Regions from separate parts of the Paenibacillus provencensis genome, predicted to be linked through region 1. Evidence: predicted binding sites of a transcription regulator. Region 1 holds the regulator's gene; each other region holds the start of a gene.
The links. The regulator LexA, encoded in region 1, represses DNA repair genes until DNA is damaged. The targets are predictions, from matches to a motif close to CGAACATATGTTCG.
Positions count from the first base shown of each region.

Region 2: recN (DNA repair protein RecN) is a predicted target of LexA. The motif match lies at 4,613-4,626, and genes of this name have one in related genera.
Region 3: ACFQ3J_RS10425 (YolD-like family protein) is a predicted target of LexA. The motif match lies at 1,893-1,906, and genes of this name have one in related genera.

Region 1 is NZ_JBHTKX010000001.1:655,801-663,388, forward strand. It holds gene ACFQ3J_RS03245 (Ltp family lipoprotein) at 1-526, opposite strand, end outside; gene ACFQ3J_RS03250 (DNA-binding protein) at 994-1,221, shown strand; gene lexA (transcriptional repressor LexA) at 1,750-2,379, opposite strand; gene ACFQ3J_RS03260 (LysM peptidoglycan-binding domain-containing protein) at 2,558-2,926, shown strand; gene ACFQ3J_RS03265 (DUF896 domain-containing protein) at 3,090-3,293, shown strand; gene ACFQ3J_RS03270 (hypothetical protein) at 3,342-3,857, shown strand; gene ACFQ3J_RS03275 (HAD family hydrolase) at 3,903-4,685, shown strand; gene ACFQ3J_RS03280 (FixH family protein) at 4,764-5,195, shown strand; gene ACFQ3J_RS03285 (cupin domain-containing protein) at 5,231-5,785, opposite strand; gene metH (methionine synthase) at 5,947-7,588, shown strand, end outside.
Region 2 is NZ_JBHTKX010000001.1:454,454-462,041, reverse strand. It holds gene spo0A (sporulation transcription factor Spo0A) at 330-1,142, opposite strand; gene spoIVB (SpoIVB peptidase) at 1,333-2,664, opposite strand; gene recN (DNA repair protein RecN) at 2,784-4,505, opposite strand; gene ahrC (transcriptional regulator AhrC/ArgR) at 4,648-5,097, opposite strand; gene ACFQ3J_RS02250 (hypothetical protein) at 5,125-5,610, opposite strand; gene ACFQ3J_RS02245 (TlyA family RNA methyltransferase) at 5,731-6,555, opposite strand; gene dxs (1-deoxy-D-xylulose-5-phosphate synthase) at 6,679-7,588, opposite strand, start outside.
Region 3 is NZ_JBHTKX010000001.1:2,173,859-2,181,446, reverse strand. It holds gene ACFQ3J_RS10435 (hypothetical protein) at 1-828, opposite strand, end outside; gene ACFQ3J_RS10430 (ATP-dependent DNA ligase) at 1,031-1,633, shown strand; gene ACFQ3J_RS10425 (YolD-like family protein) at 1,935-2,276, shown strand; gene ACFQ3J_RS10420 (hypothetical protein) at 2,663-3,523, shown strand; gene ACFQ3J_RS10415 (hypothetical protein) at 3,609-4,211, shown strand; partial or broken gene ACFQ3J_RS10410 (IS3 family transposase) at 4,711-4,856, shown strand; partial or broken gene ACFQ3J_RS27085 (DUF7660 family protein) at 5,190-5,345, shown strand; gene ACFQ3J_RS10405 (hypothetical protein) at 5,910-6,146, opposite strand; gene ACFQ3J_RS10400 (MarR family winged helix-turn-helix transcriptional regulator) at 6,770-7,225, shown strand; gene sucC (ADP-forming succinate--CoA ligase subunit beta) at 7,501-7,588, shown strand, end outside.

The DNA of each region.
Region 1 (7,588 bases):
ATCGAGCGGCTTCTTCTGGGAAGTTTTCTCCATATTCAGAAGTCAACTGATCGTAAATTCCTGCCTTTGACATATTCATAGTTTCTGCGTATGATTCCGCTTTTATTAATGCCGCTTTATGTTCTCTAGGTATACTTTCCTCTTTTGCCGCTGCTTCTTTTTTGGCTGCTTCTTCAGTAGCTTTTGCTTCTGCTTCCTTTTTAGCTGTATCTTCAGCAGCATTTGCTTCAGCCTCTTGTGCGGCCTTCTCTTGTTCGTCTGGTTCTTCTGCTTCTTCAGTAGGAGCGTTTGAAGACGCTGTCGTAACATTTGTTTCTACGACTTCAGTAGATGTTTCATCTGATTCAGCTGTCTCGGTTTGAGTGCTTGGATCTGCAGATACCGCAACAACTACTATTATGAAAAGCACCAAGCAAGTTAAGAATCTTTTCTTAGCAAATCCATTCTTTTTGGCAACCGAAATCAAGCCTAACACTAGGTAAATAATAAATCCTACAAAACTAAACAAGCCTATAACTGCCCACATGTAGATATACCCTCCTAAAGTATCAATTCCAAACAAAACATAGTCTAACAGATATAGGAATATATATCCATATAGTTTTGCAAAATAATGCACAAAAGAAGATTACTGACTATGGAAAAGCCCTATTTTCTTGGACAGGTCTTCATTTCTATTTCATCATCTATTATCTCGGAAATAGCGGGTTACGCTTCTCACGGCCTTGGTCAGCTTAGCCACCGCAATAGTCAACCTCCTCGTAGCCCTTTAACGATAGGTAGGACTTGAGAGCCACACGGTCAGTTAATCTCAACGACCGACCGTGTGAGTTCCTTAATCTTTCTCTTCAATTTATAGCATACCGCGAAAAGGGCATGTTAATCATGAGTATGTCAAAAAAAACTAAAGCAACTTTGATAATTAGCTTACTTTCATTGGATTCAGCATTGTACAATCGTAATATTAATTATGGGGTGATTTGATGGAACGGGATGAAACTGATCCGTATTATTAACGAAAATGTGCTGACATCGGCTGAAGCAGTGGAAATGCTTGGAGGTTCAAAACAGAATCTTTCTTCCTTGATGAAGCGTCAAAAGCTTTTGCCGATTAAGGAATCTGGGTCAGTTTGTCTCTTCCTTAAATCATATGTTGAAGCGAGAAAAAAGGAAGCTGGGAATTACGTGAAAAGTATCGACCATACGAATAGTTTTAAATAGTGGGCTCTCTTGCAATTTGATATTGCATAACGTGGTAAAATTCTAACTAAAACGAAAAAGGCTTTTCTACAGGGGACAGCAACGGTTTATGCAATCGCTGAATTCTTACGTCCTTCTTTATACCGCAAAGATAGAGAAGACCCTATCTTGGTGTTTATTGATAAGGAGCTTGTTTGTAGTTGTGCGATTGAAGGATATAACAGAGTTAAGCGTTAAAGTAAAAGGAGGACATTATGTGCGCGAAGTCTGTATGTTTAAGTATGCAAATTAAGTTAGGGTTTAAAATAAAGGCCAGATTACATAATTAGAGTCTAAGTTCTAAGTTCTAAGTTCGAAAGAGTGCTTACCAGTTTATCTGCAGGTAAGGCACTCTCTTTATACCAACGTGCCCCGAAACAGGATACAAACCTCAGTTGAGTAAGAGATTGTTGCAACAAAATATAAGTCAGTTGACTACAAAAAAGCAGAGGTCTTCTCGCGAAGATCTCTGCTTATTACTTACTATACAAAAAATAAAAAAATGGCTAATTAATGAAGGAAGTCACGGAACAAGCCTATGACCTTACCTAGAATTGTTACTTTCGTAAGCCGGAGAGGTTCATATGTAGGATTCTCTGGCTGCAGGCGAATATGGTCTTTCTCTTTATAGAAAGTCTTAACGGTAGCTTCGTCATCTTCAGTCATCGCGACGACGATATCTCCGTTATTCGCAGTTTGCTGCTGGCGGACGATGACATAGTCACCATTCGAAATTCCCGCTTCAATCATACTATCTCCGACAACGGACAACATAAACACTTTCTCATCACCAACATACTGCATCGGCAGTGGGAAATAATCTTCAATATTCTCTGTAGCTGTGATCGGAATACCTGCAGTAACTTTACCCACTACAGGGACGCGAGCAACCGTCTGAGTAAATTGAACTACATTATCATCATCATCTTGACCGAGCAATTCAATAGCCCGTGGCTTGGTAGGGTCTCTACGAATTAACCCCTTCTTCTCCAGACGATCCAGGTGTCCGTGAACGGTTGAACTGGAGGCTAGGCCAACAGCTTCACCAATCTCTCTTACGGACGGAGGATATCCTTTCAATCGGACTTCATTGCGTATAAACTCCAGAATGGCTAACTGTCTGCTGGATACCTTCGACATACCGTATCAACTCCACATAATAACGTTTGGGAAAATTATAGCATAGAACCTCCGTTCGTACAAACATTAGTTCTAAAAAAATGCAGAACAATTGTTCTCAAAAACTATTGCCCAAAACACATGTTCGTGTTATAGTGAGTTTATAAGAAATGAGAACAAACGTTTGGAGGTTGGAATAATGCTTAGATACAGCACTTATAACAGCATACATCCTAGAACAGATGAATCGACTAACAATACCTTGGGTGAAACGATACATATTATAATGAAGAAGAACAAACAGAGAACAATCCGCTTGATATTGATCGTGGCGATTCTGTTTCTGAGCTTGACTGGGTTCATGACTGTTTTTGCAGATGCGGGACAAGAGATGACATATGAGAAGGTTGTTGTAAATCCGGGCGATACCTTATGGGCAATCGGCACAGAATACAAACCAGAAGGTATGGATATAAGAGATTATGTGAATCAAATTCAGCGAATTAATGGGTTATCAAGCAGCGACATACAAGTGGGCCAGATGCTGAATCTCCCTTATTTTGATTGATATGTATAATTCATTCATATTATTTAACATGCTGAGGACGCGGCTTGATCTGCGTCTTTTTTCTGTTCTGTATTAAATACAGGCTATACAGGTATTTACCTTGACAACCCTTTCTAATCATGTCAAAGTTAAAGAGACTATGCATTTTGGAGGGGAACAACAGTTGGATATTGAACGTCTAGTTGCGAGGATTAATGAGCTTGCACGCAAGCAGAAGGAATCCGGGCTTACTGAAGAAGAATTGGCTGAACGGGCTGAGCTTAGAGAGATCTATTTGAACAACATCCGCAGCAACTTCCGTCAGCAGCTGGAATCCATTGAAATTGTGGATGATGTAAGCGGCGACACTTATTCAAAAGGAAAATGATTTATTAAATAGGTTAATGCTTTTGTTATAGATTGAAGGAGGATACTCATGGCGAGTTCATTTGAAAGATCGGTAAAGAAAAACCAGCAGAAAATTAATAAAGATCGTAGAAAGAGAGGCCAGCCATCCATCGGATCTGGTGTTGAACAAGAAGATGTGTTTAAAGGAAGAGCCTTTTTGTTCCCATTTGTACTTGTTGTGCTTTCATTTATGTTCCTGACCCTTAGTGGTTTGACGACAGATGGAGTAGGTACATTTGACTGGGTCGTATTCGCGCTTTATCTTGGACTGGCAATAATGTATTTTATGCGTCGACCTTATCTGAAAGTCGGCAAGAAGCGTATCAAGACGATTAAGCTAAGCAGAGAACGTTCCATGGGTGTAGAGGATATTAAGAAAATTGTGTTGGAAAAGGGATCTGTCATTGTTGAGCGCAATGGTAAAGGTGGTCCTTGGGTGTTCAGCAAATTGCTTAACCTATATGATGTAGAAGCGATGGGAGCACGACTTGTACAGTTTGCCCAAAATCATCAAATACCTGTCGAAGATAAGAGAGTAAAGTAAGAAGTCTAACATACGATACCATACATTCGGGGGAGAGAGAGAAGTATGTCAATCAAAGCAGTGCTATTCGATTTGGATGATACACTCTTATGGGATGAACGGAGTGTAGAGGAAGCTTTTTATGAAACATGTCTAATTGCATCAAATCAAACAGGAGTTGATCCTCATGAGCTGGAGACTTCTGTTCGCAATGAAGCAAGGAAGCTGTATGAATCGTATGAAACGTTTGCTTTTACAAAAATGATTGGCATTAACCCTTTTGAAGGATTATGGGCTAATTTTAACGGGAGTGACAGGGCTGAATTTAAGCAGCTCGAACAGATTGCTCCTGCGTACCGCCGAGATGCTTGGACCAAGGGTCTTCTTGCTCTAGGTATTGATCAGCCGTCACTCGGAGCGGAACTTGCAGAACATTTCGGTAAAGAGCGCCGAAGCCGTCCCTACATGTACGATGAAACAATTGAGACACTAGCTGAATTGCAAGGTAAGGTGAAGCTTCTATTACTGACAAATGGTTGTCCTTCTCTGCAGCAAGAGAAGCTAGATGGGGTTCCTGATCTTGTTCCTTTCTTTGACCACATCGTAATCTCAGGTACATTTGGCAAAGGGAAGCCGGATCCTTCAATCTTCAAGCATGCTCTGGATTTGCTGGATGTATCTCCAAATGAAGCACTGATGGTTGGTGATAAGCTGACCACTGACATTAAGGGAGCCCTTGCAGCAGGAATCAGAGCGGTTTGGATTAACCGAAATAATAAGCTGAACGAGGAAGCTTACGCTCCTGACGTAGAAATTAAGCATTTATCTGAAATCAAAAAAATGTTATAATCTTCCATGTAACCGCATCTGCTGCAGAGCAGCGGCGGTTTTCTTTTTACACAGAGTTAAGGGAGGAAGCTGAAGATCTTGAAACCCTTCTTACAATTGAACGGAGCAAATCCTTACCGGCAGCGGATCTCGATGGGCTTCATTATAATAACTTTATGTATTCTAATATCAGGCTGCTCATCTGATGCTTCTTCAGAGCCGGTAGTTCTCATGGAACCGATTGAAGTCAAGCTTAGTGCTTCAAGTGAAGAGATAAACCTGAACGAAACCGTACATATGGAGGCTGTGGTGACTCAACAAGCAGATGTCGTAGATGATGCAGATGAAGTGATGTTCGAGATTGCTACATTGGACGGTGTCGGCATGCAGTTTGAGGCGACACACCAAGGAGAGGGGGTATACGTATTTGACTATCAGTTTAAAGCTGCAGGAAAATACAAAGTCACTTCCCATGTCTCAGCAAGAGGTTTCCACTCGATGCCATCAGTACAAATAGTGGTGAAAGAGTAGAGTCAATTATGAATATCAGACAAGCTAGGACAACCTCATCGAGGTTGTCCATTTTTAATGTATTCCGGGTCGGGGTAGGGAGATACGGTCCAACCGTTTTCTTTAATAGTTAGCCGAACGGCTATGACCTCCTTGTTCTTCATTAGAGCAAAGGAATGTGGGGTATTCTCAGGAATAGCAATGACATCTCCTGCTGTTAGCTCTATATCAATATAGCCTGTTTCTTCATCAGCCTTCATGCTGAGAATACCGTTTCCTGACAGAATTGCATGCGCACCTTCATCTCCATGTGTATGCATTTCTTCAAGTTCAGCCAGCTCGGCTTCAAGGTCGGCAGTGGCATTTGACAGTGAAATGACTTCCCATTGTTGATAGCCATGACGTCCTGCCATATCAGAAATTTCTTCTTTATAGAGGTTCAAGACCTGCTGTTGTTCTTCGTCAGACAGCAGATTGTTTTTATTAAGCTCTGCCGGCAGCTTGGTTGAATCCCATTGCTCATAGAGCACATTATAGTCTTTTAGAAAATTACGAACATTCTCCATTCCGCTAATTCTTTCATTCGTGTTTCTGATCAAAATTTCTGGCATGATTATTCCCTCTTTTCTAATTGGTTTAATGAATGAATTACCTTCCCAATAGGGCTCCTTTCTGCTAAACTAAGACTTAACGTTTTGCGGGAGGTATGACAGTGATCAAGAGTGACTTAAAGGATACGTTGAATAAACGAATATTAATTCTAGATGGCGCTATGGGCACCATGATCCAGCAAGAGAATCTGACTGCCGAGGATTTCGGCGGTGAAGAGCTGGATGGCTGTAACGAAATACTTGTGCTTACGAAACCGGAATTGATTCAAAATATACATGAACGTTATCTCGAAGCTGGCGCTCATCTTATTGAAACGAACACCTTTGGGGCCACTTCTGTCGTGCTAGCAGAATACGATATCCAAGATCGAGCAAGAGAGATTAATCTCGCTGCAGCGAAACTGGCTAGAGCAGCTGTGGATAAATATAACTCACCGGAATCTCCACGATATGTCGTAGGAGCTATGGGACCGACGACGAAGACCTTGTCAGTTACAGGAGGCGTTACTTTTCAGGAGCTGATTGACAGCTATGAAGAGCAAGTTCTGGCTTTGATCGACGGTGGTGTTGATGTACTACTGCTAGAAACTTCTCAGGATACACTCAATGTCAAAGCTGGCAGCATCGGGATCAGACAAGCATTCTCCAAACGCAGCATCGAGCTCCCCATCATGATTTCTGGGACGATTGAGCCGATGGGAACAATGCTAGCAGGTCAGAACATTGAGGCGTTTTATGTTTCCTTAGAACACCTTAACCCGATATCGGTCGGGCTAAACTGTGCAACAGGTCCAGAATTTATGAGAGATCATATTCGTTCCTTGTCCTCCATGGCAGGAACGGCGGTCAGCTGTTATCCCAACGCAGGTTTACCGGATGAGAATGGTCAATATCATGAATCACCAGATTCTCTGGCGACCAAGATTGCTGCTTTTGCTGAACAAGGCTGGATCAATATTGCAGGGGGATGCTGCGGGACTACACCGGATCATATCAGGGCTCTTGCTGAAAAGCTGGGTACAATGAAGCCTCGTCCGCTTACTGGGGAACATCCTCCGGCTATTTCGGGTATTGACCCTGTGTATGTAGAACAGGATAACCGCCCTTATATGGTTGGTGAACGAACCAACGTGCTGGGTTCCCGTAAATTTAAACGTCTTATTGTGGAAGGCAAGTATGAAGAGGCTTCTGAAATTGCTCGTGCTCAGGTCAAGAACGGTGCTCAAGTTGTTGACATTTGCGTACAAGACCCTGATCGGGATGAAGCTGAGGATATGCGCAAGTTCCTGGAGCTCGTAGCTAAGAAAGTTAAAGTACCGTTAATGATAGATACAACAGATAGTGAAGTCATTGATCTTGCCCTGCAATATTCTCAAGGAAAAGCGATAATCAACTCCATCAATTTGGAAGATGGCGAAGATAAATTTGAGAACGTAACGCCGATCATTCACAAATATGGAGCAGCTGTCGTTGTCGGAACGATAGATGAACGAGGCCAAGCTATCAGCAGGGAGGACAAGCTTGAGGTCGCCAAACGATCCTATGATCTTCTCGTGAATAAATACGGTCTTAAGCCCGAAGATATTATTTTCGATACGCTTGTATTTCCCGTCGGTACAGGTGATGAGCAGTATATTGGATCTGCTGCCGAAACGATAGAAGCCATTCGGATGATCAAGTCGGCATTACCAGGGACACATACGATACTAGGAGTCAGTAATGTTTCGTTTGGTCTGCCTGAGGCAGGACGTGAAGTGCTTAATTCAGTCTTTTTATATGAGAGTACCAAGGCAGGACTAGATT
Region 2 (7,588 bases), 200 kb from region 1:
AAAATTGAAGCTTACTTTTTTTGTTACATTTGGAGCACTTTTGTAATGTACGCTGTTTTCGAACATTTTTCAAGTAAATGACATTGTTCTTTTTCTTGGATCGCTTTCTGCTCTTCCATCTCAAGGCAGTAATGATCATAACAACAGCCGCAACACCAATCATCATATACATCATCAGCGTACCCTCGCTCCCTTCTGTCTTTTCCCTAGAAAAAGCGCCTACCTACAATTTCGGCAAGCGCATGAATATTTATTCATTTACGTCTCTCGGTTTCAGAACTAGGGAAAAATGATAAATAAACAGCCAGTGCTTATTTATCTCTATCCTTTCAAGACACTTTATGTTCGATTCTCAGCTTATCAGCCACCATCGCAATGAATTCGCTATTGGTCGGCTTGGATTTACTGATGTTGATGGTGTATCCAAATAAATGACTTATAGAATCAATATTCCCTCTAGTCCAAGCCACTTCAATCGCATGACGTATAGCGCGCTCAACACGTGATGGAGTGGTCTTGAATTTCTCAGCGATGGCTGGATACAACGTTTTGGTGATCGCACCCAGGATCTCAATATTGTTGTAAACCATTGTAATGGCTTCACGCAAATACTGATAGCCCTTGATGTGAGCCGGTACACCAATTTCATGAATAATGGATGTAATGCTTGCATCCAGATTTTTTGTTTTTCCAATTGGAACGACATTTGACTTGTTGGAGGAGGAGATTACTTGTGAGCTACCGCTGCTTGTAATAGTTTGAGTACCAATGAGCTGACGAACACGATTTGCCAACACTTCCATATCAAATGGTTTCAGAATGTAATATGAAGCTCCTAATTGAACAGCTCTTTGCGTAATGTTCTCCTGACCAAATGCAGTTAACATAATGACTCTAGGCTGCGGTGACAAATCCAATTCGCGCAAACGCTCCAGCACACCAAGGCCATCCAAATGCGGCATAATAATATCTAGTATCAAGACGTCAGGAACGGCTCTTCCGTCACTAATCAGCTGAAGAACTTCCTCGCCGTTATAAGCGATTCCTGTTACCTCCATATCCTCTTGCTCCGATATATATTCAGCTAGCAGATTCGTGAACTCCCTGTTATCATCAGCCAATAATACTTCGATTTTTTGCAAGTGTATTTCCTCCCTTAGACAATTATTGATTCGTCATTCCCTTACCCCTTAGATTTTCGACATAGGGGAGGAAATTCCTTCTGTCGAAAATTATTTTTCTTTATTTTTTATATCCGTTGATTTATAATATTGTATTTTATTTCAATTTATGATTAAGTTCTTATTATTTCGACAAAAAAATCTTAAGGCTCTAACTGGCCTTAAGATTTGTTGTTTGTTTTTTCTGAGGAATGACGACTCCAGCATCCTGCAGCATCCACTCAATAAAACATCCATATCCTGACGTCGGGTCGTTAACGAATACATGAGTGACCGCGCCAATTAATTTCCCATTTTGCACGATCGGGCTTCCACTCATACCTTGTACAATTCCACCCGTTTTGTTAATGAGACGTTTATCTGTAATTCGAATAACCATCCCTTTGGTTGCCGGCTGAGACTGATCAGATACATGAACAATATCAACAGTAAAGCGTTCAACCTTCTGCCCGTCGACTACGGTAAGAATTTCTGCCGGTCCTTCCTTTACTTCATGAGCGAAGGCGACAGGAATCGGTTTACCATACAGGCTGTGCTCCGGATTATCTGACATTTTGCCAAAAATACCGAAATGAGTATTGCGCTCAATGTTACCAAGGATTTTGCTCTCTTTGAAGAAATGAGCTCTCTTCTCTCCAGGATCCCCAGACTCACTCTTGGATATAGAGGTAACATTGGATTGTACGATTTCTCCACTTCCTACGACAATCGGTGTTTGTGTGTTCATGTCTGTAATAACATGACCTAATGCTCCGTATACACCTTGATCGGGAGCATAGAAGGTTAAGGTCCCCACACCTGCTGCTGAATCTCTAATGTAGAGTCCGAGTCGCCATGTTTTATCTTCCTCGTCAAATGCGGGGGAAATCTTGGTATTTATGACTTTTCCCTGACGAGTCAGCGTAATCTCAATAGGCTTCTTGGACTTTCCAGCTTCGAGCACTGCATCTGCTACTCCACTTACCCCAGTTAACGACTTCCCATTCATATGAGTGATCAAATCACCGAGCTTGATACCTGCTGTTTCACCAGGAGATATCGGTGTCTCATTAGCGGAACGAACCAAGTGATGACCTACCACTAATATTCCTGCTGACTTGACTTTGACACCAATAGTTTGGCCACCTGGCACAACCTTGAGATCAGGAACGACCGTGACATCCGTTGTTTTGAACGGAATTTTACCGAATAGCTTCCAGGTAAGTTTAGTGGCTCCTTCACGCTGCGGATACAGATGAACAGAGTGGGACTTGGATTCATCCTTAAGACTCTTGCTAAGATTAACTTGCAGAACTTCAGGATGTTCAGACACGCTTGGATCGACTGGAGCAGCTACTTCAAGATCTGTTTCACGTCCGGCGAACAGATGAAGCTCATCCGGCAATGATGCGTAACTAAATACGGGCAATAGGGTCTGTCCAATGAGACAGATAGAGAAGACAACAATAAGACCGATTAGTTTCTTTCCAAGGCTAGGCTTCAAGTGGCTGTCACACTCCCTTTGCTTCGTTCGCCTGACGAAAGGTGGTCGCCAATTGCGTAACTATAACATAACCTTGGCCAGGTCCTTTTATTACTGTCAATCATTGTTCCGAACAGCAGTTATGCCCCTTTTTTGGCTTCAGCAAGTTTCAGCATTTCTTGAGCATGATGCAATGTCTTTTCTGTAATTTCAACACCACCCAGCATACGGGCTAGCTCTGTCACTCTTCCCTGCTCTGATAAGGACTCCACCTGAGTCATTGTCCGTTCATCGTGAACATTCTTCTCAATTAGATACTGATGATCTGCCATACATGCAACCTGAGGCAAATGGGTTATTGAGAATACTTGGCAAGTTGAAGACAGGATGAACAGTTTCTCAGCAATAGATTGAGCTGCCCTGCCGCTGACACCTGTATCCACTTCGTCAAATATGAGCACAGGTATTTGATCATGGCGTGCAAATATACTCTTTAATGCAAGCATAATTCTGGACATTTCACCGCCGGATGCAATTTTGCCCAATGGACGAAGGGGCTCACCCGGGTTGGGTGAAATAAGAAACTCTACATTGTCAATCCCATGCTTAGTAATTCGAATACGCTTTCCTTTCCATTCCACACCTTTGGGATCTTCCATAATGGAGATCTGGGCACGCATTGAAGTTCGCTCCATCTGCAGATCCTTGAGTTCTTGTTCTACCTGATTGGATAGCTCTTCAGCACAAATCTTGCGTGCCTCGCTCATTTCTTCTGCTGTTTCCAACAATCCCTCTAATAATTGATTACGCTCTGCGAGCAGTTTCTCCAAGCGTTCATCCTTATTTTCCAGATGATCGGTTTCTCGTTCAATTTGAACATAATACTGAAGTATGGATTCTACACTTTCGCCATATTTGCGCTTCAATCCGGTAATCATATTAAGGCGCTCTTCGACCTCGGATAGCCGAACCGGATTAAATTCAATTCCATCCCGGTAGCTGCGAAGCTGAAAAGCCGCATCCTCCAGTTGATAAAATGCAGATTGAAGCTGTTCCAGAATTGGGTGTATTCCTTTGTGATCGTAATCATTAATATCTTCCAGCTTCGAAATGGCATAGCTCACTGCTTCGAGTCCATGTGAACCGTGAAGCAGCTCATAAGCACCTGATACCGAATCCATCATCTTTTCACTATGGGATAGTTTGACCCTTTCTTCGGCAAGGGATTCATCTTCACCAGGAACAAGACCTGCAGCTGCAATTTCTTCCAACTGGAATCGGTACATATCAAGCATTTGGTATGCTTTTTGACTGGATTCCTGAAGCTGCCTAAGCTTCTTCTCCACTTTGACAAAAGCACGGTATTGCTCACTATATTTTATTTTGATAGGTCGAATTATCGTTTCTCCATATGTATCGAGCAGACCTAAGTGCTTCTCTGCTCTAAGTAAACTCTGGTGCTCATGCTGTCCATGGATATTGATCAATTGTTCTCCAATTTCGCGAAGCATTGTCAGATTCACGAGCTGACCATTGATCCGGGATACACTCTTACCCGAAACTGTAAGTTCACGGCGAATAACCAGATGTTCATCCGCCTCCGCCTGTATTCCCAGCTCCGAAAGCGTGTTCCATACGGGATGTTGAACAGAAAGCTCAAATAAGGCCTCCATCTCTGCCTTGTCACAGCCATAGCGGATTAAATCTGCTGAGCCTCGTCCTCCCGCTATCAGTCCCAAAGCATCTATTATGATTGATTTACCTGCGCCCGTCTCCCCGGTCAACACGTGAAATCCTGAATGAAAATGTACATCAACTGCTTCGATAACGGCTAAATTTCGGATTGATAATGTGGAAAGCATGTTCCAACACCTCCAATGATAACTGTGTCACCCTTCTACAGCTAGAAGGGAACACTTGTTGCTATTTTCATCTTCGATGTATACTTTACACTATTTCTCACCAAAAAGAAACATACGTTCGTCTGTTTTTTTGAAATTATGATTAAGAAATGTAACTCATGATTTGATTAATGACGGTCTTGCTGTTCTCTTCTGTTCTGCATATCACCAGGATCGTGTCATCACCGCTAATTGTGCCCATAACCTCTGGCCACTCAATGCTGTCTAGGAGTGCGGCAACTGAATTGGCTGTGCCTGGCAAAAACTTCATAACCACGAGATTCGTCGTATAATCCACGCTGAGAAAATTATCGACCAAGGCCCGTTTCAATTTCTGCCCCGGATTATATCGTTGATCCGTAGGCAGTGAATACTTATACCTTCCATCATCGGTTGGAATTTTAATAAGCAGTAATTCCTTGATATCGCGTGATACCGTTGCCTGAGTTACCTGATAACCCGCTTGTCGTAAAGCTTCGACCAGGTCGTCCTGCGTCTCAATGTCATTCTGACTAATGATTTCCCTGATTTTAATATGTCGTTGTCCCTTCATACCTGCCTCCATCCAATGATCTATAAATTAATATTCGTCTTCATGCTCCCAAATATAATCATCTTCATCAATAAGCGTTATTAGCTTCAAGTTATTATCGTCCGTATCAACATACAATAAACCGTTACAGTTCGGGTACAGCAGCAAATAAGGTAGAAGGCGATCTCTAAGTCCAGAGCCTGTCCATTCTTGCGGCATCCGGCTTCTCGAGGTCTTCACAATGAATACCTCATCCTCCTTCTCAGCTACATAATCAATAAACAGGCGGCTGTACAGCGTTTGCTTGTCGACCTGAAAGGTCAGCGGGACTTTGAGCCTCCCTCCGATCACCTCATAACCTTCTCTTTCCAAAATTTCGAGTGCAGGATGCTCTTGAATTTCTTCATTGAGTACAAGTTCTGGAAGCTGTTCAGGAACCGGCTCCTGAAGCCATCTGCGAATCCCATACAACACCCAGAATACTATAATGATCCCAAGAAACGCGATAACAATTTTATCATATTGGCCTTCCATGCATCTCACCTCTCACAAGGAGATATTCGTTAGCCAAAAAAAATATCCTCTTGAGAAATATGGGAATCAGATGGTTTTATTTATATCCAGCAAAAGAAACCCATCTTTGTAAGATGAGTTTCAATGAAAGGTATGGTTCGCTTCGTTAACCACGGACTCAATCAGATGATCAAAATCAGGCTCAGCGGATTCCACACGATCTCCGTTCAGACGCCAATGGGCCAAAAACTCAATATTTCCTTCTCCACCTGTAATTGGCGAGAATGTCAGATCAGACAGTGTAAGACCAAGCTCATGTCCGTATCCCAGAATGGAACGCAGAACCTCCGCATGTACCTTTGGCTCTTTGACAACCCCTGTCTTCGGTACTTTTTCTCTTCCCGCTTCAAACTGCGGCTTGATCAGGGCTACAATATCAGCCGGCTGTTTAAGCAGCTGAATTAGGGGAGGAAGAATTATTTTTAATGAAATAAAGGATACATCAATGCTTGCGGTATCCGGCGTAGGACCCGTCAAATTCTCAGGTGTCACATATCTAAAATTTGTTCTTTCCATGACAGTGACCTGTGGATGGTTGCGAAGCGACCAATCCAATTGATTGTAACCTACATCTATCGCATAAACATGCGCAGCACCATGCTGAAGAGCACAATCTGTAAAGCCGCCCGTTGAGGAACCAATATCAAGCATGGTTCGACCTTCCATTGAAATATCGAACTGCCGAATTGCTTTTTCCAGCTTAAGTCCTCCGCGTCCCACATAAGGATGTACCGCGCCTTTCACTCGAATGGCAGCCTCGCGCGAAACCTTCATTCCCGGTTTTTCAATTCGTTCTTCATTAGCATAGACCAGACCGGCCATAATGGCTGCCTTTGCCTTCTCACGGCTTTCGTAATATCCCTGCTCTACGAGCAGGACATCCATTCTTTCTTTTGGGACTGACATAATTTCTCCTGTCCTAAACCAAAAAGCTATAGAGTCCAATATGAGTATATCCCATCCCATTTGTTGGACTCTATAATTCTCCGGACTTGTAATTTATTCATCTTCTAAATTTTGACGTATTCATCATGAAGGTGTGCTGGTCTTTGGAAGATCATAAGCGAACGTAAGCTTCAACTTACGCAGCTCTTCACTAACCGCCTGCACAGTAAGTCCAACTTCCTCACGCTGCTCCTTAACACTTCCATGCTCAATGAATTCATCCGGAATCCCCATAATATGAATCTTGGTATCGTATAGCGCTGCTTCTGAATAGAATTCAAGAATGCTGCTTCCGAGGCTTCCCGCTGCGGATGCTTCTTCAAGCACAATCATTTTCGTGTCGTTCGCATGTAAGGATATAAGCATTTCATGATCCAGCGGTTTAAAGAATCTGGCGTTAATGACACTAACCTGCATTCCTTCACGTTTCAGCAGCTCTGCCGCTTCTTCCGCAATTGGAATCATAGGCCCTGCTGAAATGATGGCGTAATTCTCTCCTTGCCGCAATGTCTCCCACGAACCTATCGGAATAGACTTAAGCTCTTGATCAAGCGGCACACCTAAACCATTCAGTCTCGGATAACGATAAGCAATTGGACCCTCATTGTAATCCAGTGCTGTCTTCATCATATGCCTCAGCTCATTCTCATCCTTCGGCATCATCACAACGATATTTGGAATATGACGTAAGAATGCTACATCGTAAACACCTTGGTGAGTTTCGCCATCCGACCCAACAAAGCCTGCGCGATCAATAGCAAATATAACGTTCGCATTATGCCTGCAAATATCATGAACGATCTGGTCATAGGCACGCTGCATGAAGGTGGAGTAGACTGCAAATACCGGCTTTAATCCTTCCATTGCTAGCGCTGCGCACATCGTAGCCGCATGCTGCTCGGCGATCCCAACATCAACCATCCGCTCAGGAAATTCCTTGCTAAATGGAATGAGACCTGAACCTCCCGGCATGGCAGGAGTAACAGCGACAATC
Region 3 (7,588 bases), 1.5 Mb from region 1:
AGATTCGCCCCAATCTTTTATCTGAAAGATTCTTTGACTCCTGGTTCGTTTTACATAGCTGCTGCCCGCACTATCCTTGAGGTCAGGACGGAAATTTTGGTCCTTAACGTCAAAAAGAAAATCCCCATTTGCTATTCGTCTTTTCACTTGAGTTCGTTTTAAATTGACCAATTCTCCCACTCGAAGACCGCCAAACAGCTGCATATAAACCCCTAACGCGATAGGCGTTGCTTCCAGAATAGCGATTTCTAATAGAAGAGGGATGTACTTGGAAGGAAATGCATGCTCCACATTTGGCGACTGATGTTCTGGATAAATCACTTGGAAAGGAGATTCATAATAGATTGTGCCATGCATTGTTTCCTTTTTGACAAAGCTGCCTCTATCAATGCTGCTAATGACACCCTTTCCGATTAACCAAAGGTAAAAATGGGTGAGCGTCCTTTCGCTATCTTTTACAGTTCCTCTAGATTGTCCTTCAGAAGTTAGCGTATTCAGGTACTTGCTCCCGTCCACCAATTTCAAATCAGACAGTGAGTGTATACGCATACTGCGCCTGTTAAGCAGTAAGTAATTAAGGAATTTCACGGTGTTTAACGCATGCTTCTTTTGAGTGTTGAATTTTCTTGCCTGCCAGTTATGTAATATAAAATCTGTCACCGGATGAATGATATGGGTGCCTGTATCCAGATTTTTAAGTCCGATTACCGCGAACTGCTTTTTAATGACTTTGCCGTCGCTTAATATCCCCCAATCAATCCAGACAGGAATCATGATAAATTTATAATTTTGTAGAGTAGCTATTGTTGACGTATGCGAATTGACCATTTGTCCTCCAATAAGTTATATTTATGTACAATATTACCGAAATGTGTTATATCTGTTATGTCATGTTTTCTATAATATCATTCTGTTGATTTATGTACAATAATATTTTTCACAAAATCTATTAAAGTCCTGTTATGAAAAGAAAATACTTAATTATTTTTGTGCAATATATTTTTGTACAGTATTATGGAGATAACCAAAAATCGACGGTCATCGGTTGATCTATTCCCAAATTGCCGGCAAGACTAAACTATATACCAGGCACCGTACAGAGTGCTTAAGACAGTACCCTGAGCTACTGGAAGGCTCCTTCGATAAGGATATTGTTCTGGACGGTGAAGTAGCTGTCGCAGATCCGGAGACGGGCAGGGTAGACTTCGAATTAGTCATGAAACGCTTCCTAGCTCGTAAGGAAGATAAGATCAATCTTATGGCTCAGACGATGCCAGTTACTTATGTAGTGTTCGATATCCTTCATTATGATGGCAAAGACACACGAAAGCTTCCGCTGCACGAGCGCAAGGAGCTGCTGCAGGAAATAGCCTTCCCTAACACGAGAATGGGCAAGACACCATTTGTACAGGGAGCTGGGGAAGCTTTATTCAAGCAGATGGAACTAACCCAAATGGAGGGAATGGTCGGAAAACGATTCGATAGTGGCTACGCTGGCCGCCGATCTGCAGACTGGCTGAAGGTAATTAACTGGACTTATGTCGATGTCGTCCTCATGGGCTATCGTAAAGGGGAGTTCGGATGGTTAGCTGGCATACGTCAGCCGAACGGCGAGGTGACTTATACTGGCTAATCCGCTTTGGTGTTTCTTCACAAAATAAGCAAGAGCTTTATCATATAGGCGATAAGCTGAAGACCGGCGAGAATAAAGATTTTGTTTTCCTGGAACGATTATTGGTGCACAAGTTAAAATGCGTAACTGGACTAGGGCGGGAAAGCTTCGGGATCCAGTGTTTGTAAATTTCACTGATCAACAATTGAAGCTGGCTTAAAATGGCCAGCTTTTTTGCGTGCTAGAAGATTTCTTTCTGGAAAATAATATATCTGGAATAAGAACTAATGTTCGTATTATAATAAATCCTGAGGTGATCAGGATGAAAGGGAATAAACTTGCACCAGGAAGCAATATGTTTTGGGAATCGAGCCGCATGATGTTACCGGAACATAGAGAGGCTTTCGTTGAACATGAACGTGTGCATGATCGTAATGATCGATTTTACTTGGATGATCAGGAGAAAGAGATAGTAAACCGTGCTCTTTTAGTATCCTTTCAACAAAGGTTACTTGTTAATGTTCAACTATATGATGAATATGAGGACAGAAGGGTAATTGGAGTTGTTGAAATGGTTGATACCCGGCTTAGACGATTTAAGGTTGATGGAGAATGGTTCGAGGTGAGTGATGTACTTCGAGCTGATATAGAGGGTTACGATTAATTACATAACTGTTGAAATGAGCGTTGTGAATACGCTCATTTTTATCTTCACTTTGTTAAGATATGGTCAAATATAACAACAATAGAGAGAAGGTTATAAATAAGGTTTATGTGCAAGTTCACCTTGGCCAAGAGCAATGAGGTGTTTAGGGGGCGATGTCTTAATCGACTCCTTAGTTCTTTAGCCAGCTAAACTAGCTTGATAATGGATGAAATATGTAATATTTATATGTAAATATTTTATATGTATTAAATTCCATATTATAATATAAATTGTATTTTATTGTTGATAAATACTATTTTTAGTATATGTTTACAATATATGAGGAAAAGGAGGGTAGCTTAGTTTTTTTAAACACACTACAAAAAAGGGAGATATCCAATAAAATGTTACTCAAAAGAAATCTCGTAAAATTCGTGGCAACATTCCTTGTATTTGTTCTTGTTAGTGTAGGTGTGATTAATCCATCTAATGTTAAAGCTCAGAATAATAACACAACAACGGAGTTAGATGGTGTAGAGGTTGTGGTTGATAATGAGCAAGAGATTAGATTGAAAACTGAGATTGATGGTGTGGTTGGTATATTAGTTCAAGATAAAGAGACGTTGGAGACTACTTTTACTACATATGAAGAATCAAAACTTACGCCTGTCTCCTTATTGTCTGTTGAATCTACTGATACTGATAGTAATCTAATAGAACAATATTCTTTAACAATCGATGATTATTCAACAGAGTTTGGAGCAACTTTAACATACGAGAATGAGGAAACAGGACAGAAAGCAACTATCAGTAATGATGATTCAGTGATTCAACCAAGGATGGTAATCTTAGCTCCCCTTGTACAAATAGTGGGCGCTAAACTAATTGAAGCACTTCTTCTTGTTGCTGCTGTCATTCTTCTCAATGGTGTCGAATTTGCAAAAACAGATGAGATTGCAATGAACTTGAGAAATAAAAGAGAGTACGACCATTATTATGCTAAAATAGTACAACAAGATGTATGGATTGGGCCTGCTATTTCCTTGAGTAATGCGGCTACGAGATTGGTATCATTTAATGGTGATTCTAAAATTACCGGCAAAGACGTATGGTCGACAACTTTATCTGGAGCAGCTAAGGTTGCTCAGCGAGCTGGTGGCGGTAAAGAACCAATTGGCCCTGAAATAGAAGGTCTTGGTCTTGGATTTGGATACTATTACCATTTCCATACATGGAACAGATTTGGTGGTCATTCGTTCTTCTAATATAATAGAAATAAGTAGAAGCAGTGTTCAAACACTGCTTCTATGGTTTTTATCTGATTAAATTTTTTTAGAGGTGGTAATCCGAATGAAAGATTTTAAACAGCTAAACTCTAAATTAACAAAGTATTTAGATGAATTCGCTTTATCTTGTAGTGACGATAATCTAGTCGATTTAAAGTCTGATCTCATTAATTTTAGAGATAACAAGGATCAAGCCACAAAAAGTAAAATTCAAAGCAAGATGGATTTAATAGGTAAACCGTACACGAAACTGGCAGCTCTTTTTACCACTTCGACTAATCAATACGTGCATAACTTGATGCCGGAGCTATCATCAATAGGTGACATTCGGCACTGTTTAATAATAGATGATAAATACTCGAATATTCTCAATAAGCTCTGTCAAACTGTGGTTAGCTCCTTATCCGAAAATTATCAGTCAAAAATTCTGATAGATGAAAAGTTATCATTAGTCGTTTTTATAGAGATTTTAAATTCAATCCTAATTGTTATAGACAGTATAGTAAGAAATGTTGAATCTATTCCTACAACCTATGAAGTCGAGAATTATATAACAAATCTAGTACAAGAGGAAAGAAAGCATTTAATGCACAATTTGCAGGATTCTGAAAGATTATTTGATAAATACTTGAAGTTATTGGATGAGTTAGACACTCATACAATTTGAATTAAAATACTTTGATGATAAGAGCGCATTAGGTATATATAATAGCAATGATTATAAACTAAAGCCGTTCATATATCTGAAGTAAGGCCATGATTACTTGTATATTATCTTCTTGATTTAGTAATTAAAAAGTTATTTACAAATAGATAGGTTAGTAGTCCATTGGTTATATTATTTAAACAAAATAGATCGGCTCTTCGTTAAGATTCATCGGACTCTAAAGAATTGAAATAATTCTTTAGAGCCTTTTTGTTTTTTAATACATTTTGTGATTCATTTTCAACATATACCAAATTATAGGTTTACAGAATTAATTTTAATATGATAGATTGCTTTAGGCGAGTTAATGTTAAAATAACTATTATTGAGTATTTTTAACAAATAAACATTGTAGGAGGACAATGACTTATTTAATAGAGAAATTATTGGACACAGTGCAGGTCCTTTAATTTCTCGTGTCTTTGCCACGGTAGAAGGCGACTTGAGCGACATTCAATGGTTTCATACGGATCGTGGCAGTGAATTTAAGAACCAAACGAAGGATGAGCTGCTAGGGGCGTTCGATATTGGTCGCTCTCTTAGCACGAAAGGTTGTCTCTACGACAAGCCACCTACAAAGTAATGAAAACAGAATTTGTAAACCAGATGAAGTAAGTTATATTGACCCGTAAGGTTTATTTAAGAGTGAACCAAAGGGTTTGGGGAATAATACTCTAAATCCTAAAGACATCCATTATATGCAAAGTTCTATTAAAAATAAAACCGGTGAGTATACAGTAACAGGAAATGCAAATGCATTAAAAGCAGGTACTCTATCACCTACTGATTTATTTAAAAAGAATTAATGTATGGAAAGATGATTCAATGAAAATATGGACTTTGAAGAAATAACCAGTCAATTGGGCTTCAAAAGAGATAGTCAGATGTGGAAATGAATTATATTAAGAGTTAGAAAAAGTAAAGGATAAGGAACAATTCACAAAGTTTATTTCTTTGTTAGCAAATGATTTTAAGTTAAAGCCCGACGAATGGGAGAATAGTGATATAGAGAGCTTTCTTCATGGGTTAAAATCGTGGGTAGAAGATATGGAGGGTTATTATGAAAATGACAACCTCCCAATCCCAACGACATAAACTGGAATTTTATTGCAACTATATTTTATGTAGTTAAACTATAAGAAATTAATTTAAAAAAACCTTGATAGGCTTTTAGCTTTTTATATTTCACTGTTCTGTTCAGTACCTTGGCAATCGCTCTGGCGAGCTTTTTATGTTAGAAATATTGAAGAAATTTAATGGATTCATTGCGGAATATAATTGGGAAGTAGGACTCGCTATTAAATGCTAAAAAATGACCTCATAGGAATTATAGCTGGGATATTCATTACTTGGATTGGATATTTTTATGTCAAAGATTTATATAATGTCGTTAAAACGGGATTAAAGGAGCAGGAAGCAAAACCTGCAATGTTTCTCGCTGTATTATTTGAGATTCTAACTTCCTTTAGCACATTAGGATACCTTTTAGCTTTCGTTGGAGGAATACTAATCACTTTGATTAGCATATATTCAATATTATTTTGAGATTATTCGTAATCTATAACGTCGTGCTGTTTATTAGCTGTCGAGAATGATCTCGGGAGCTTTTTTCATGCCTCTTAGATTAGGATTAGACTAAGCTTAATTCCGATACCTTAATCAAGTAATAGTCTGATAAATAATAATTGCCAAGATCGATAGAGCTGCTAGTCCCGCAACAAAATAAATAATATACATGAACCATTTGATTGGCTTTGGCAAGCTGCTCATATGTACTCTCTTCGTAGGAGCACCCATTACATTACGATAATGATCCGTCGCACTATTGAAAGAAACATTTTCATGTGATTCGTTTGAAGTATTCTTCTGATGATTATCATTAGATTTATGAGTCACAATCCACTTCACTTCCTTGGAAATATACTTTTTTATTCATAAGTAAAAATTTTAATATATAGTAATTATACTATACTAAACATACCCGCATATTTCCACACAAAAGGAAAGCACCTATTCTACGCTGCTCTCGTCACATGATCTTGAGAGTGTCAGTGTGAATAGGTGCTTCCTCATTTTCAAGTCATTCTGGATGTTCAAGAATCTTCATCTGAATCCGTATCTTAACTCATTTATAAATAAGAATGATACGGAATTATCTATATAAAAATTCTCAGCAGCATACAACAATTTATAGGGAAATAGAAGACATTATTGTTATAAATGTACCAACTTTAAATACCAGTAAGCTTAACCTGTAGGCTGCAAGAGAATTGTATATACGGATAGATAACGTTTTGGAGTCAATAGGGACGCAGTGATGATAATGTAGTAATACCGAAAAATATATTGTGTAAAATTAAATTTATCATAATAAAATATAATTGTAAATAATTTTCATAAATTAAATGTAGATTTTTATGATTGCTGTGCTAAAATAAGAAGAAAATGTGAATTATCCTGCTAAAGAACATTAAAGACAACTTGATTAAAACATAATCTGATAAGCGGGTGGAGGTACTATGTCGATTCATGAAGAATTGAAGCTGGAGAACCAGCTTTGCTTTGCTATATATGCATGCTCTAGAGAGATTACTAAACTGTATCAGCCTTTTCTCGATAAGCTTGGAGTGACTTACTCACAGTATCTCGTACTCATGGTGTTATGGGAGCATAAGGAATGTACGGTGAAGGACATTGGAGAGAAGCTCTATCTGGACTCAGGCACGCTGACTCCGCTGCTCAAGAGAATGCAGTCAGCCGGCCTTATTCATCGCGAGCGTTCTGTGAGCGACGAAAGAAAGGTTATGATTACGTTGACGGAGGAAGGTGCGAGGCTTCATGATGAAGCGCTGCATATTCCGCTTGCGATGCGCTCAGGAACGAGCGATGATGATGAGCAGTTTGGTGTAATGCTCAATCAATTCAAAGGACTGTTAGCCAAAGTTCACGATGCAAACGTGGAGAGTAAGCAGTAATAACTGAGAATGGGGTTAAACAGATAAACTGAGTATAATTGTGTATAGTTGAAGCCTTCTGGTTAAAAGTAACTAATTAACCATGAAGGTTTTTTTATTTTACATTTATTGCCAAGTATTCGATATTTGGAATGATACTGATATCAAAATACACTCGTTCCGAGATGAATTTTTAAGGTAAGCGTTTTAAAAACATGATACAATGATGTGGGTTTATAAGGAAACATGTCATTTAACCCGCCTTGTTGCAGTCATGTTGATAGGAGGATTCGAGAATGAATATCCATGAATATCAAGGAAAAGAAGTGCTGAAACAGTACGGAGTTACCGTTCCGAACGGGAAAGTTGCTTACACGGTAGAGG